DNA from 4 places in the Lysinibacillus irui genome. Region 4 is predicted to be linked to each of the others. Evidence: riboswitches for the same ligand, from Rfam matches in the RefSeq annotation. Region 4 holds a riboswitch; each other region holds the start of a gene.
The links. Region 4 has a riboswitch for cobalamin ahead of OU989_RS19750 (FecCD family ABC transporter permease). Riboswitches for the same ligand answer to the same signal wherever they lie in the genome.
Positions count from the first base shown of each region.

Region 1: linked by a shared signal. The riboswitch ahead of OU989_RS02385 (ABC transporter substrate-binding protein) and the one ahead of OU989_RS19750 (FecCD family ABC transporter permease) in region 4 are both predicted to bind cobalamin.
Region 2: linked by a shared signal. The riboswitch ahead of OU989_RS10360 (ABC transporter substrate-binding protein) and the one ahead of OU989_RS19750 (FecCD family ABC transporter permease) in region 4 are both predicted to bind cobalamin.
Region 3: linked by a shared signal. The riboswitch ahead of OU989_RS13545 ((2Fe-2S) ferredoxin domain-containing protein) and the one ahead of OU989_RS19750 (FecCD family ABC transporter permease) in region 4 are both predicted to bind cobalamin.

Region 1 covers NZ_CP113527.1:486,363-489,534, reverse strand. The annotation lists gene OU989_RS02390 (FecCD family ABC transporter permease) at 1-620, opposite strand, end outside; gene OU989_RS02385 (ABC transporter substrate-binding protein) at 617-1,585, opposite strand; cobalamin riboswitch at 1,728-1,911, opposite strand; gene OU989_RS02380 (acyl-CoA dehydrogenase family protein) at 1,969-3,172, opposite strand, start outside.
Region 2 covers NZ_CP113527.1:2,072,843-2,076,014, forward strand. The annotation lists gene OU989_RS10355 (elongation factor G) at 1-1,351, opposite strand, end outside; cobalamin riboswitch at 1,534-1,720, shown strand; gene OU989_RS10360 (ABC transporter substrate-binding protein) at 1,847-2,842, shown strand; gene OU989_RS10365 (NAD(P)/FAD-dependent oxidoreductase) at 2,902-3,172, shown strand, end outside.
Region 3 covers NZ_CP113527.1:2,676,382-2,679,553, reverse strand. The annotation lists gene OU989_RS13550 (energy-coupling factor ABC transporter permease) at 1-539, opposite strand, end outside; cobalamin riboswitch at 684-867, opposite strand; cobalamin riboswitch at 1,112-1,294, shown strand; gene OU989_RS13545 ((2Fe-2S) ferredoxin domain-containing protein) at 1,441-1,812, shown strand; gene cobJ (precorrin-3B C(17)-methyltransferase) at 1,817-3,172, shown strand, end outside.
Region 4 covers NZ_CP113527.1:3,923,233-3,926,404, forward strand. The annotation lists gene OU989_RS19745 (heme ABC transporter ATP-binding protein) at 1-721, opposite strand, end outside; gene OU989_RS19750 (FecCD family ABC transporter permease) at 727-1,773, opposite strand; cobalamin riboswitch at 1,918-2,106, opposite strand; gene OU989_RS19755 (biotin transporter BioY) at 2,250-2,846, shown strand; gene OU989_RS19760 (YdhK family protein) at 2,969-3,172, shown strand, end outside.

The sequences.
Region 1 (3,172 bases), 1.0 Mb from region 4:
GTCCATAGCATAAGTGAGCCAATCAAAACAAACGGGATAATCATTTGGACATATGGCCATCCACGCATTGATACAGATCCAAGTAACCAACCAACGACTTGGCGTAGCTCTTCACCAGATAAAGCAATCATTAAAGAAATGAGTGAACCTAAAAATGAACTAAAAATAACACCTGTTAATATCAATGTCTCCATTTTTAATGAACGGTCTACCATTCTAGCAAAACTCATCACAACTACCATCGTGATAATAGCGCCAATCATACTAAAAATGGGTAATGCATATAAACCTACAATAGGTATAGATAGGCTAAAAAAGATCGTCATTACAGCACCAACCGAAGCACCAGATGAAACACCTAGTGTATATGGATCTGCTAATGGATTTTTTAGCAAACCTTGAAAGGCAGCTCCTGCAATAGCAAGAGAAGCCCCTACTAGTCCCGCTAACAATACACGTGGCAAGCGGATTTTCCAAAAGATATTGGCGGCTGTTTCATCAACCGCCTGATTCCACAATACTTCAAATGGAATATGCACTGAGCCTATTGCTACGCCACACCAGATGCTAATAAGAAGAAGCGTGCCTGTTACTAAATAGGCTACTGCTATTTTTTTCACTTAAATACCTCTGGATAGATCGCTTTTGCTAATTCTTCAAGACCTTCTCCTAAACGAGGACCTTGACGACTTGTTGTGTTTTCATCTACTTGTACAATTGCTTTATTTTTCACAGCATTAATTGTATCGAAGCCAGCACGCTGTGGTATTTTAGTTAAAATATCTGGTACATAGTGATATGTCACCACGATGACATCTGGATTTTTAGCGATAATCTGTTCTGCATCAATTTTATACCAATCATCAGCATCTGCCGCTACATTTTCTGCATGGATCATTTCAAGCATCGCGTTCATAAACGTACCATTCCCAGCTGTATAGATATCTGGCTCATCAGATGCTTCTACTAGCACTTTCTTTGGTTCAACATCTTTTACTTTGGCCAGCACTTCTTCTACCTTCGCCTTCATGTTGGCAATAACTTCTTCAGCCTCTGGCAATTTCCCTGTAGCTCGACCAAGCTGCTCAATCGTCGTGTATGTCTCATTAAAATCTTGTGCATTATTGACGACAAATACTTTTACACCCGCTGACTCAAGCTGTTCAATCGCTGCTTCTGAAAGAGACATGCTAGATTCATGTGAAAAAACGATATCTGGGTTGAGGGCAATAATTTTTTCAATATTGTATTCCATACCGCCAACCTTTTCCTTTTCAGCTACCTCTGGTGGATAATCATCGTTGTCTGTAACCCCTACTATTTCATCTTTTAAACCAAGGCTAAATAATATTTCAGTATTACTTGGAATAAGTGAAACAATTTTCTCTGGAGGAGCTTCTAGTGTTATATCCTTGCCAATGGCATCTGTTATGGTCATTGGGAAAGTTGCTTCGTCCACCTGTGATGTCTCTTGCTGTGTTTGCGGTTCATTAGACGACTTGTCGTTTTTCTCCTCTTGGCCACAGGCAGCTAGCAACCCTAGTGTTAAAAATGCTGATAATCCTATCTTCCAAAATTTCTTCATGTGAATCCTCCTTCGTTGATCTGTGCTTTATTTGGGCAGAAATTCTCCTACACAAATAAGACCCCTAATCTACGAATGATGAGGGGTTAACATTGCACCAAAGAACTGATACAAAATCCACCACCCTATCCTCGTAGGCTGTTATGTCTATACTATAAAGGCAGGTCTCCTGGCTTATGCTTATTACGTCTTTTCAAGCCTTCCCGAATATCATCAGTGGCATCTTTTGAAAAAACTCACATTTACAGTGGCGGGACCGCATCGGAATTACACCGTTTTCCCTTTTCACTTTACTTAAGTAAAGAACCTTTATACTATTCAGTTGATTTTATTATACATGAAAACGAAAAAAAGTCGCCCCTATTCAAGACGACTTCTAGCTTCTATACAATATCAGAAAAATATTGTACGGTTTTCATCTGATCTCCAATTTGTCGCAATGACCATGCCTGTTCTAAATAAACGTCCGCAAGCTTTTCATACTTTCCACCAAATTTTTGCGCCCATTCAACTGCTACGACACTTTCATATAACAGCGCCATTTTCTTTGCAACATCTTTTGCTTCAAATGTTTTCGTGGCATCATCTAAAGCACTAAAAATTTGTAAGATCCCAGCTAGTTTCACCAATTGCTCTCTCACAATTTGCACCAAAGCGCTATCTGTTAATTTTTCTAACCGTTCTTCCATCTCATTGACAAAAAGCTCATGTGCCTGAAACTTATCCACTAACCGAATAAGCTCTAACGCCAGAATATTAGCCGTGCCCTCCCATACCGTCAACACTTGAGCATCTCTCAGTAAGCGCGGTGTCACAAAGTCCTCAATATAACCATTGCCACCATGTAATTCAATTGCTTCACTAGCATAATGAACCGCTTGCTCTGCCGTTTCCTTTTTCATAATGGCAATATATAAACGATTCATAATAACATCTTGTTGTGTTCCATGCCCATTCGTTACTTTATCGTATAATTGAATAAGATCAAAAACGGTCGCTACTTCTACATGTAGCTTAGCTGCAAATTTCCCTAATGTATCTTGAATCATTGGGTATTGTGTTAAAGGCTTGCCAAATGCATATCGATTTGTCACATAATGCTTCGCCTCTAAGAAACCTCGACGCATAATCCCAATCGATGCTACGGCATTGCAAATTCTTGAGAGATTCAGTGCCTCCAGCATATAATAAATCCCCTTACTTTGTTCACCTACAACATAAGCAAGTGCACCATCAAATTCAACCTCACCAGATGGAACTGCCCGAACACCCAACTTATCTTTTAGTCGTCGAATACGTAGATGATTTGCCGTTCCGTCTTCTTTACGCCAAGGAACAGCAAATAAGGTTAATCCTTTAGAGCCTGCTTGTGCACCTTCTAGACGTGCCAACACCATTGCTACCCCACACATACCGGCATTGGAAGCGAAGTATTTTTCACCATAGAGGCGAAATTCATTGCCTTCCCTTCTCGCTTCCACAACATTCGCCCCTACATCTGAGCCCCCTTGACGTTCAGTTAAAAATGTTGCTCCTTCATATAACTCTGTATCACCTGTTGCACAAACATGTGGTAAGAAACGCTGT
Region 2 (3,172 bases), 1.9 Mb from region 4:
CCGCATGACAGGCATTGCTAAAAGTTATGCCTGTTCCACGTGGATTTGGCTCCATTAATACATGCACTTCCGCATAATGCTTGAGTGGCTCAAAATGGCCATAGCCTGTAACCGTTGTCGCAATTGTCTCCATGTATAAAATTTGTGGCTCTCCGAAAGAAACGACTAATGAAAAACGCTTCTGTAATACCTCAACGAGTACCTCTAGCTGAATAACGCCCATTATATGCACGTGGATTTCCTGGAATTTTTCCTGCCAGAGAACACGTAATGAAGGCTCTTCCGCTTCTAACAAACGAAAAATTTGTAGCACTTCTTTAATATGTTGGTCGCCTTCATATTGTACCTTTGCCTGTAAGGTTGGGACGAGCTCGTACGGCTGCGATTGTGTAGTACTGCCAATGCGGTCTCCAATAGTTGCCTGACTTAACCCTTTAACAGCAAATATCTCACCCGCTTCAACATGTTGAACGGTTTCAAAGCGATTGCCATTATAAAGGCGAATTTCTGTGATTTTTTCTGTTGTCTCGCCAAAGGTAAATTCATCCCGCACATGTAAGGACCCCTGCATGGCCTTCATAAAGGTTAAACGCTGGTGGCCGTCGTGTCGTATTTTAAAAACCTCTCCCTGAAACGGTGCATCCTGTTCAAAATGAGTATCGGTTAATAGAGGAAGCTGGGCAATAAATTCCTGAATGCCCTCATCCTTTAAGGCCGAGCCTGTAAAGCAAGGGAAAGCACATTCACTTGTAATCATGTCCTTTAGCTGTGCTAGACATTGTTCATGTTCCAACGATTCATTCAAAAAGGCATCGAGTAATTCTTCATCTCGCTCTGCCAGCCATTCCATCATACTACTAGAAAGATAATCTGCTCGAAGCGGTTCATCGATCAACAAGACATCTGGTGAGCAATCTTTACGTAGCTGCTTCATGACTGCCTCTACGTTGGCCCCTTCACGATCGATTTTATTGATAAAAAAGAAGGTTGGGACATGATATTTACGTAACAGCTGCCATACTGTTTCTGTATGACCTTGCACGCCCTCCACTGCACTGATAATAATAATGGCGTAATCCATGACTCGAATGGAACGCTCCATTTCAGGGGAGAAATCGACATGCCCTGGTGTATCAATTAACGTGTATGTATCATCGCCGATGTTCATGCGACCTTGCTCGGCAAATATGGTGATGCCACGCTTGCGCTCTAATTCATGATTATCGAGAAAGGTATCCTGGTGATCGACACGGCCTCGGGCTTGAATACTATTTGTATGAAAAAGTACTTGCTCAGAAAATGTTGTTTTCCCTGCATCGACATGCGCAAGTACACCAATTGTTTTGTACATAACCAATCCTCGTTTCTATCCATTGCTTTCTTCCCATTGTAACAGAATTCTCGTAGAAATATTTCTTGTAAAATAGTTCGTCTTTATGTCGAAATAGTGCTAATATAATGGGGATTATGGATGTCACGCCATGTTCCTCATTGCGTGATTAATCTTCTTCTGCTAGTCTATCAATAGTATTAACCATTATAAAATGTATTGGTGCAAATGGCATTTGTCATTTGCTTAAAAGGGAAATCGGTGTAATTCCGATGCTGTCCCGCAACTGTAAATGGGGAGTCTATACAACGTGCCACTGTAGTGTAGCTATGGGAAGGCGTATAGATGATGAACCTAAGCCAGGATACCTGCCAATATGAACTGTTAACTAAGAACCACGAGGATGGGGATAGTGATAAAGGTGACCATACCATTTTTTCACTATGCTTCTCTCTTGGCGACAAGAGGGTTTTTTTATGCCCTCAAAACTATATTCATAACAAAGGAGATTAGGACATGAAGAAATGGAATAGTTTATGGCTCATCATGGTCATTGCCTTAGTAGCTGTTTTAGGCGCTTGTAATGCAACGGACAACAAAGAGTCTGCAGAACAGGGTGAAAAGGTTGAGCCGTCCGAGACAGCAACAACAGAAGTAACGATCGAAAATAATGATACAACGCAAACATATAAGGAAGCACCAAAAAAAGCGATTAGTTTAAATCAGCATGTAACGGAAATCATGCTGGCATTAGGATTAGAGGATTCCATGGTAGGAACAGCTTACTTAGATGATACAATCTATGAGCCATTACAAGAAGCTTACGATAAGGTCCCTGTGCTTTCAGATCAATATCCAACGAAGGAGCAAGTAATTGATGCAGAGGCGGATTTCTTATATGCAGGCTGGAAAAGTGGCTTTGGTGAAAAGGGCGTAGGAACTCCGGAAGAGCTAGAGGCATTAGGGATTCATACGTATTTACATACAGCTTCCAATATGACAAAGCCGACATTAGAGGATATTTTCACTGATATTCGCAATATCGCGAAGATTTTCCGGGTGGAGGATCGTGGAGAAGCCTTAATTGAGCAAATGACGAAAGACGTAGAAAATGTACAGTCGAAATTACCGAAAGATGATGAAAATTTACGTGTGTTAGTGTTTGACAGCGGTGAAAAGGATATCTTTACAGCTGGTCAAAACTTTATGAATGAGCTAGTGACCATCGCTGGTGGTCAAAATATTTTTGGTGATGTGGAATCCGGCTGGACAACCGTATCAAAAGAAGATGCAGTAGACCGTAACCCAGAGGTGGTGGTTGTCATTGATTACGGTGAAACAACAGCAGAACAAAAGATTCAATTCTTAAAAAATGATCCCGCATTAAAGGAGATGGAAGCTGTTAAAAATGAGCGCTTTGTTATTCTTCCGCTATCAGCAGCATCTGAAGGAGTTCGAGCAGCAGAGGCGATTGAAATTTTAGCAAAAGGCTTCTATCCTGAAAATTTTTAATCTAACAACAATCCGAGCTAGCGTTTTTGCTAGCTCCTTTTTCATAAGGAGAGATATCCATGAATGCATTTCAAAAAAACGTACCAGATCAAACCTTCGAAACACTTAGCCAACAAGGCGAATTTACACGCTTAGCTGTCAGTCCTGGCATTATTAATAAGCATTACACGCCAGCACAATTTCAAAAAATAGCCGAGATTGTTGGAGAAAAGGGGGCAATTAAGTATTCGGCTTCTTATAGTATTATAGTATCCGTCCCGACGAGTGCTGCCGCACAAGCTGTTCAAGCCTTACAGGAAGCGGGTCTACATATTGCACCAGCAGTACCTA
Region 3 (3,172 bases), 1.2 Mb from region 4:
GTCACAATATATGTACCTAAGTCACCAAGCATAGCGGCAAAGAAAACGGCAAGTGAAAATGACAACCCTATTTGTTGAGCCCCTTTAAAAACAAAGTAAGCAATAAACGGACCGACAATAGCCATAGAAAAGGCATTGGCTCCTAAAGTAGTGATACCACCATGCGCTAATAGTAATGATTGGAATAATAACACAATCGTCCCAATGACACTCATTGCTAAAGGTCCAAATAAAACTGTTCCAAGTCCAACGCCAGTTGGGTGGGAGCAGCTCCCGGTAACAGAGGGGATCTTTAAGGCCGATAGCACAAAAGCAAAGGCTCCTGAAAGCCCTAAGAGCATTTTTGTTTCAGGGTTTTCTTCCATTGTTTTTCGAATGGAACGCAATCCTAGAATAATAAAGGGAGTCGTGATGACCCACCAAAAAATGGCCCATTCAATGGGTAAAAAGCCTTCCATGATATGCATAGCAAAGGCTCGGTTTGGCACGATTAACAAGGCCAATAAAAAATAACTAAGTTTCCACCATGAAAATGTCAAAAGCTTTCCTCCTAACGATTAGTTTTTTAAGAATGTAGCGTGCGTAAAATAAAAAAGCACTTCTCCGCTGCTGGAAAAGTGCATAGCTAAAAAAAGCAAATCATTCTCATCTGCTAAGCCGCACACCTATCCTCGTAGGTTGAAACGATCACCTTTTTTTCGGCAGGTCTCCTGGCTCTAGTTCAACACTTTATAGGTCTTCCCATCATTGGACAGTGACATTATCTATAAAGCTCCCTATTACAGTGGCGGGACCGCGCCGGATTCAAACCGGCTTCCCTTTTAAGTAAAATGGCAAGCATTTTACACCGAAAAAACATAAAGTTGTGAGATTTCACGACAAAGTGTAACATAAATTTCCATAATTGTGCTAGATTTTTTTATATAAAAATTTTTAATTGCATATCCATATAGAAAATTTAGATAGAAGTAAGGAGAACTTAGTTTTTTAAAGAATAAGATTCGAGCAAAATTGATAAATTTGTCATAAATTTTTAAAGAAATATTGAAATTTTAAAATAATAAGATATGATAGAGACAGTTTTCTAAACAATTGAAGAAGATAATAAATTTCATATAAAACGTCAATAAGTGCTCGAATAGCTCGAGATAATAGGGAAATTGGTGAAAATCCAATACAGCCCCCGCTACTGTAATAGCTGATGAATTCGCAGGTACCACTGGTGAAAACTTGGGAAGGTGCGATAGTAAAATGAAGCTTAAGTCAGGAAACCTGCTTATTTGATTGTGCATGCAAACTTTTCGGAGGGAGAAGTTGAAGCGAGAGCGAGTACCTGTATTTTATTCTATTCGTTTTTATTTGGCTTCTACAAAACCTTTACTCTTCGTTAAGAGTGAGGGTTTTTTCTTTTTCCAGAAAGCAAATGAGGGGAGACAGAAGATGACAACATGGAATTTAGAGGGGATGAAAACACATCTCTTTATTTGCAATGGCAGTAGCTGCATGAGAAAGGATGCTGAGGAAATTACCTTAGCCATTCGAGATGAAATACAGCGACAAGCACTCGATCAGGAAATACATACGACAAGAACGCGCTGTAATGGACGATGCAAGGATGCTTGTGTAGTCATCGCCTATCCACAAGGAAATTGGTATCGAGTGCCATCAACAGAGCATGCAAGAATACTCGTACAAGATTTACATCATGAAACATTATACAACGAACATGTCTTTACACTTCGGGAAGGTACATTACAGCGTACAGCACAAACGACAGCCATTAAAGGGATCGAAAAGGTGAAAGAGGGGTAACAGCATGGCGCAAAAAGGGAAAATTTTCGTAGTGGGCTTTGGACCTGGAGATTTTAAGCATATTACGACACGAGCAGTAGAAGCTTTACAACAAAGTGATATGATCATAGGCTATAAAACCTATGTAGAGCTTATTCAAGATTTAGTCAGTGCAAAGTCTATTGTCAGTACCGGAATGACAGAAGAGGTATCACGTGCTCAAGAGGCTGTTCGTCAAGCAGAAGCAGGCAGCATCGTCTCCGTAATTTCGAGTGGGGATGCGGGCGTATATGGTATGGCGGGATTAGTGTACGAAGTGTTAATCGAATTAGGCTGGACAGAAGCTACAGGCATTGAAGTAGAAATAGTTCCTGGTATTTCAGCAATCAATTCATGTGCTAGTTTACTAGGGGCTCCGATTATGCATGATGCTTGTACCATTAGTCTGAGTGATCACCTAACACCATGGAATTTAATTGCAAAGCGTGTCGAGGCTGCTGCAATGGCTGATTTTGTTATTGCTTTATACAATCCTAAAAGTGGTAGGAGAACAAGACAAATTGTAGAAGCACAACGAATTCTCTTAGAATATCGCTCGCCAGACACACCAGTAGGACTTGTAAAAAGTGCCTATAGAGAACGTCAGGAAGTGACGATGACAACATTAGCAGAAATGCTCGAACATGATATTGGTATGCTGACAACCGTGATTATCGGGAATTCATCGACATTTTTCTATGATAATAAAATGATTACGCCACGTGGCTACCAGCGTAAATATACACTTGGGGAAGAAAAACAGCCATTACGACCACATCAGCGTTTACGTGAAGAAAATGAGCCGTGGGCAATGAACCAAGAGACAGGGACTGCACGTGATGACTTTGCAGCAGACCCTAATGCTGGCCGATTTAATAAACCCAGTGTAGCGGCTACGCCTCGGCCGAAAAAAACAGCGCTTGAAATGGCAACAGCGGCACTCGCCATGGTGAAAGGAACAAGTGCAATTAAGGTCACGCCGCCGAAGCTTGTGCAGCAAAAAATAGAATCTATTTTTGAGCTAGCAGTAAGTCCAGGGGTAGCCAATAAGTTTTTCACACCACAGCAAATGATGACATTAGCAGAGGTGGTTGGAGAAGAGGGTACGATGGAATATACGCCAGACCATCAAATCCACTTAAAAATTCCGACGACAGAGCCTGAACGCATTACAGAGAAATTACAGGAAGTAGGCTTTTTATTAGCGCCTATTGGGGATGTCCTGTCATTGAAGGCTTGTGATTTTTGCTACGGTGAAAAGGCTGATTCCATTCCATATGCGGAAGAAATACAAGAAAAACTAGGCGGCATGTCCTTACCTAAAACATTAAATATTGGCTTC
Region 4 (3,172 bases):
GTATTTGAATATCAGCAAAAACATGAAATACTTCCCGTAACAACGTTGGAGTAAGTACTTCTTCTGGCGTCCCATGACAAACTATTCGTCCATTCTGTAAAACGTAAATTTGATCACAGTACATTGCTGCGATATTTAAGTCATGTAAAGCCGCGACTACAGTTAAATGTAGAGTTTGAATTAAGTCCATAAGCTGGAGTTGATGCTGTATATCTAAATGATTCGTCGGCTCATCTAATATCAATACCTTAGCTTGTTGTGCCAGAGCACGTGCAACCATTACGCGCTTTTTCTCTCCACCGGAAAGAGAGCTAAAGCTTCGTTTCTCCAAATGTGAAATACCAGTTTGTAGAAGAGCATCTGCCACAATTCGGAAATCTTGTTCTTGATCAAGCTCCAATAGTTTTTTATGTGGCGTTCTTCCCATACTGACTAAATCATGTACGGTGAAGTCAAATAAAACAGGTGTTTCTTGACTAACAACGGCTAAATTTTTAGCAATCGATTTACTTGATTGCTTTAAAATATCTTGTTCGTTTAATAATACCGTACCACTTTCCGGTTTTAGCAGACGGTACATATTTTTTAGCAATGTGGATTTGCCGCTACCATTAGGGCCAATGAGTCCAACAAGTTGTTTTTCTTTTATTTGAATACTTACTTCATGTAGTATACGCTCATCGTAAATGGAGAATGATAGCTGCTTTGCTTCTAATGTCATATAAGTTAGTCTCCTTCACCGAAAGAATAATTGTTACGACGGAGTAGCCAAATAAAAAATGGTCCTCCACAAAAGGCCGTTATAATACCAATTGGCATTTCTTGAGGTGCGATGATTATTCGGGCAAAAGCATCTGCCCACACTAAAAAGATTCCTCCAATTAAAGCACTAATAGATATCACATATTTATAGTTTGACCCCACAATTAACCGAACGATATGTGGAATGATTAATCCCACAAATCCAATAGAGCCACTGACTGCGACAAGTACACCAGTTAACAACGAAACAAGTAAAATGAGCTGAATACGAAATTGCTGTAAATTAACCCCTAACGTTACAGCTGCCTCTTCCCCTAGTAATAATAAATTTAAATTTCGATAGTGTAGCCATAGTAGCCCAAATACGAGGAAGAATATGAAAGCCGGGATTACAATATTATTCCACTTGGCTCCAGCTAGACTCCCTAGCATCCAAAACATAACAGCCTTTAAAGCCCCTTCTTGTTTCGACATCATCAAAATGAAATTGGAAACGGCCGTTAAAATAAAGGACACAGCCATCCCCGCCAATAACAAGCGAAAAATTGAGACACGACCACCAACTCGTGATAAGAAAAATACGAGCGCAATGGCAAGTAATGACCCTAAAAATGCAGATACAGAAAGAGCATAGATTCCTAAAAATGAAAAGGCACCTAAAATAATTACTGAGGTCGCTCCAACAGCTGCACCTGACGAAATCCCTAATATATAAGGGTCAGCAATGGAATTTCTCACAAGTGCCTGAATTGCTGCCCCAGCAATAGCTAGACCAGCTCCAACAATAGCTGCGAGTAAAACACGTGGTGCTCTTATTTGCCAAATAATGATTTCCTGTGAGCGACTCCAGTCTTGCTCTATGCCATTTTGTATAATGGGGATTTTAGAAAGAATAACTTTCCATACATAGAAGGGTGTAACTGATACAGACCCAACCATAACGGCTATTGTCATAGAAACGATTAATACGAAGAAAAGTATTAAGGAAAAAAACATAAATTTTTTATTCATCCGTTTAAAGCTCCTACTAAGTATTGATGGATGAAGCAATAAAAAAAGGTATTCCATACGAAAATACGCATAGAAATACCCTAGATTAAACAAAGTCAGAAAATATCCAGCTATTGTCCGTAATTGCTTGCATCCTCGTGGGCATTACAGGTATTACTAATGGCAGGTCTCCTGGCTTCGAATCAGCATCCTATAATGGCCTTCCCATACTAACACAGTGGCAAAAAATATTATAAGACTCCTCGTTACAGTTGCGGGACAGCGTCGGACTTCCACCGACTTCCCTTTTAAGTGACATTCAAAAAATATCACACCAATAGTACTTAAAGTTATAAAATTGTGACGATTCTATCATACATTTTTATAATTAGTTAGTCTACACTATAATTGAGTTAACTTAAAATTAAAATAAGGTTGACACAATTATATTCGTTTTTTACACTAGCAGTAAGAAGGTTTATAACGAGGTGAAATTTATGGCTACTGCTACACAACAGAGTCATCATAAATTAAGAACTATTGACATTACCTATATTGGGTTATTCTCAACACTTATGATGATAGGGGCTAATATTACCTCCTTTGCCCCATTTATGATGGTGGGTGGTGTACCGATTACACTACAAACGTTTTTTGCTATTTTAGCAGGACTGGTTCTTGGTAGCAGAAAGGGTGCGCTCGCCTGTACAGTTTATATGTGCATAGGATTAGCAGGAGCGCCTGTTTTTGCTCGTTTTGGTGGGGGAGTTGGACAAATTTTAAGCCCTACCTTTGGGTTTATTATTACATTTATTGGAGCAGCATTTGTTGCAGGACTAATTGTAGAACGAAGTGCAACAAAGAAAAGCTATATTGCGGCAGCGTTAATCGCAACTGCGCTTAATTATTTCCTAGGGACAAATTGGATGTATTTTGCCTACAAACTATGGGCAAGTGCACCAGAGGTCTTTTCATATAAACTAGCTTGGCTCTGGATGATCCCCCCACTACCAAAAGATTTTATCTTAGCGATTTTCGCTGGCATCCTCGCCTATCGATTACAAAAAACATTGAAAATCATGCCCATTCAATAAATAATTCCTCACATCTTTCTTGTTAGATGAAAGATGTGATTTGATTTTTGGTAGTAGATCATGTCCATTATTTCTGCACATTTATTTGCTACAGTATTAGCAAATAGTGAGGAGGATATGACATGATATTCAAACAAAAATGGTCAATGGCACTACTATCAGTATTAGCTTTACTTACTTTATCTGCTTGTACGGAGGATCAAACGAAGCCTGCGTCTACATCTAATCATACGACTGAAGAAATGGATCATTCGACAATGAACCATTCAAGTTCAGGCGAAGTACCAGCTACATTAAAAATTGCTGAAAATCCGAAGTTTCCTGTA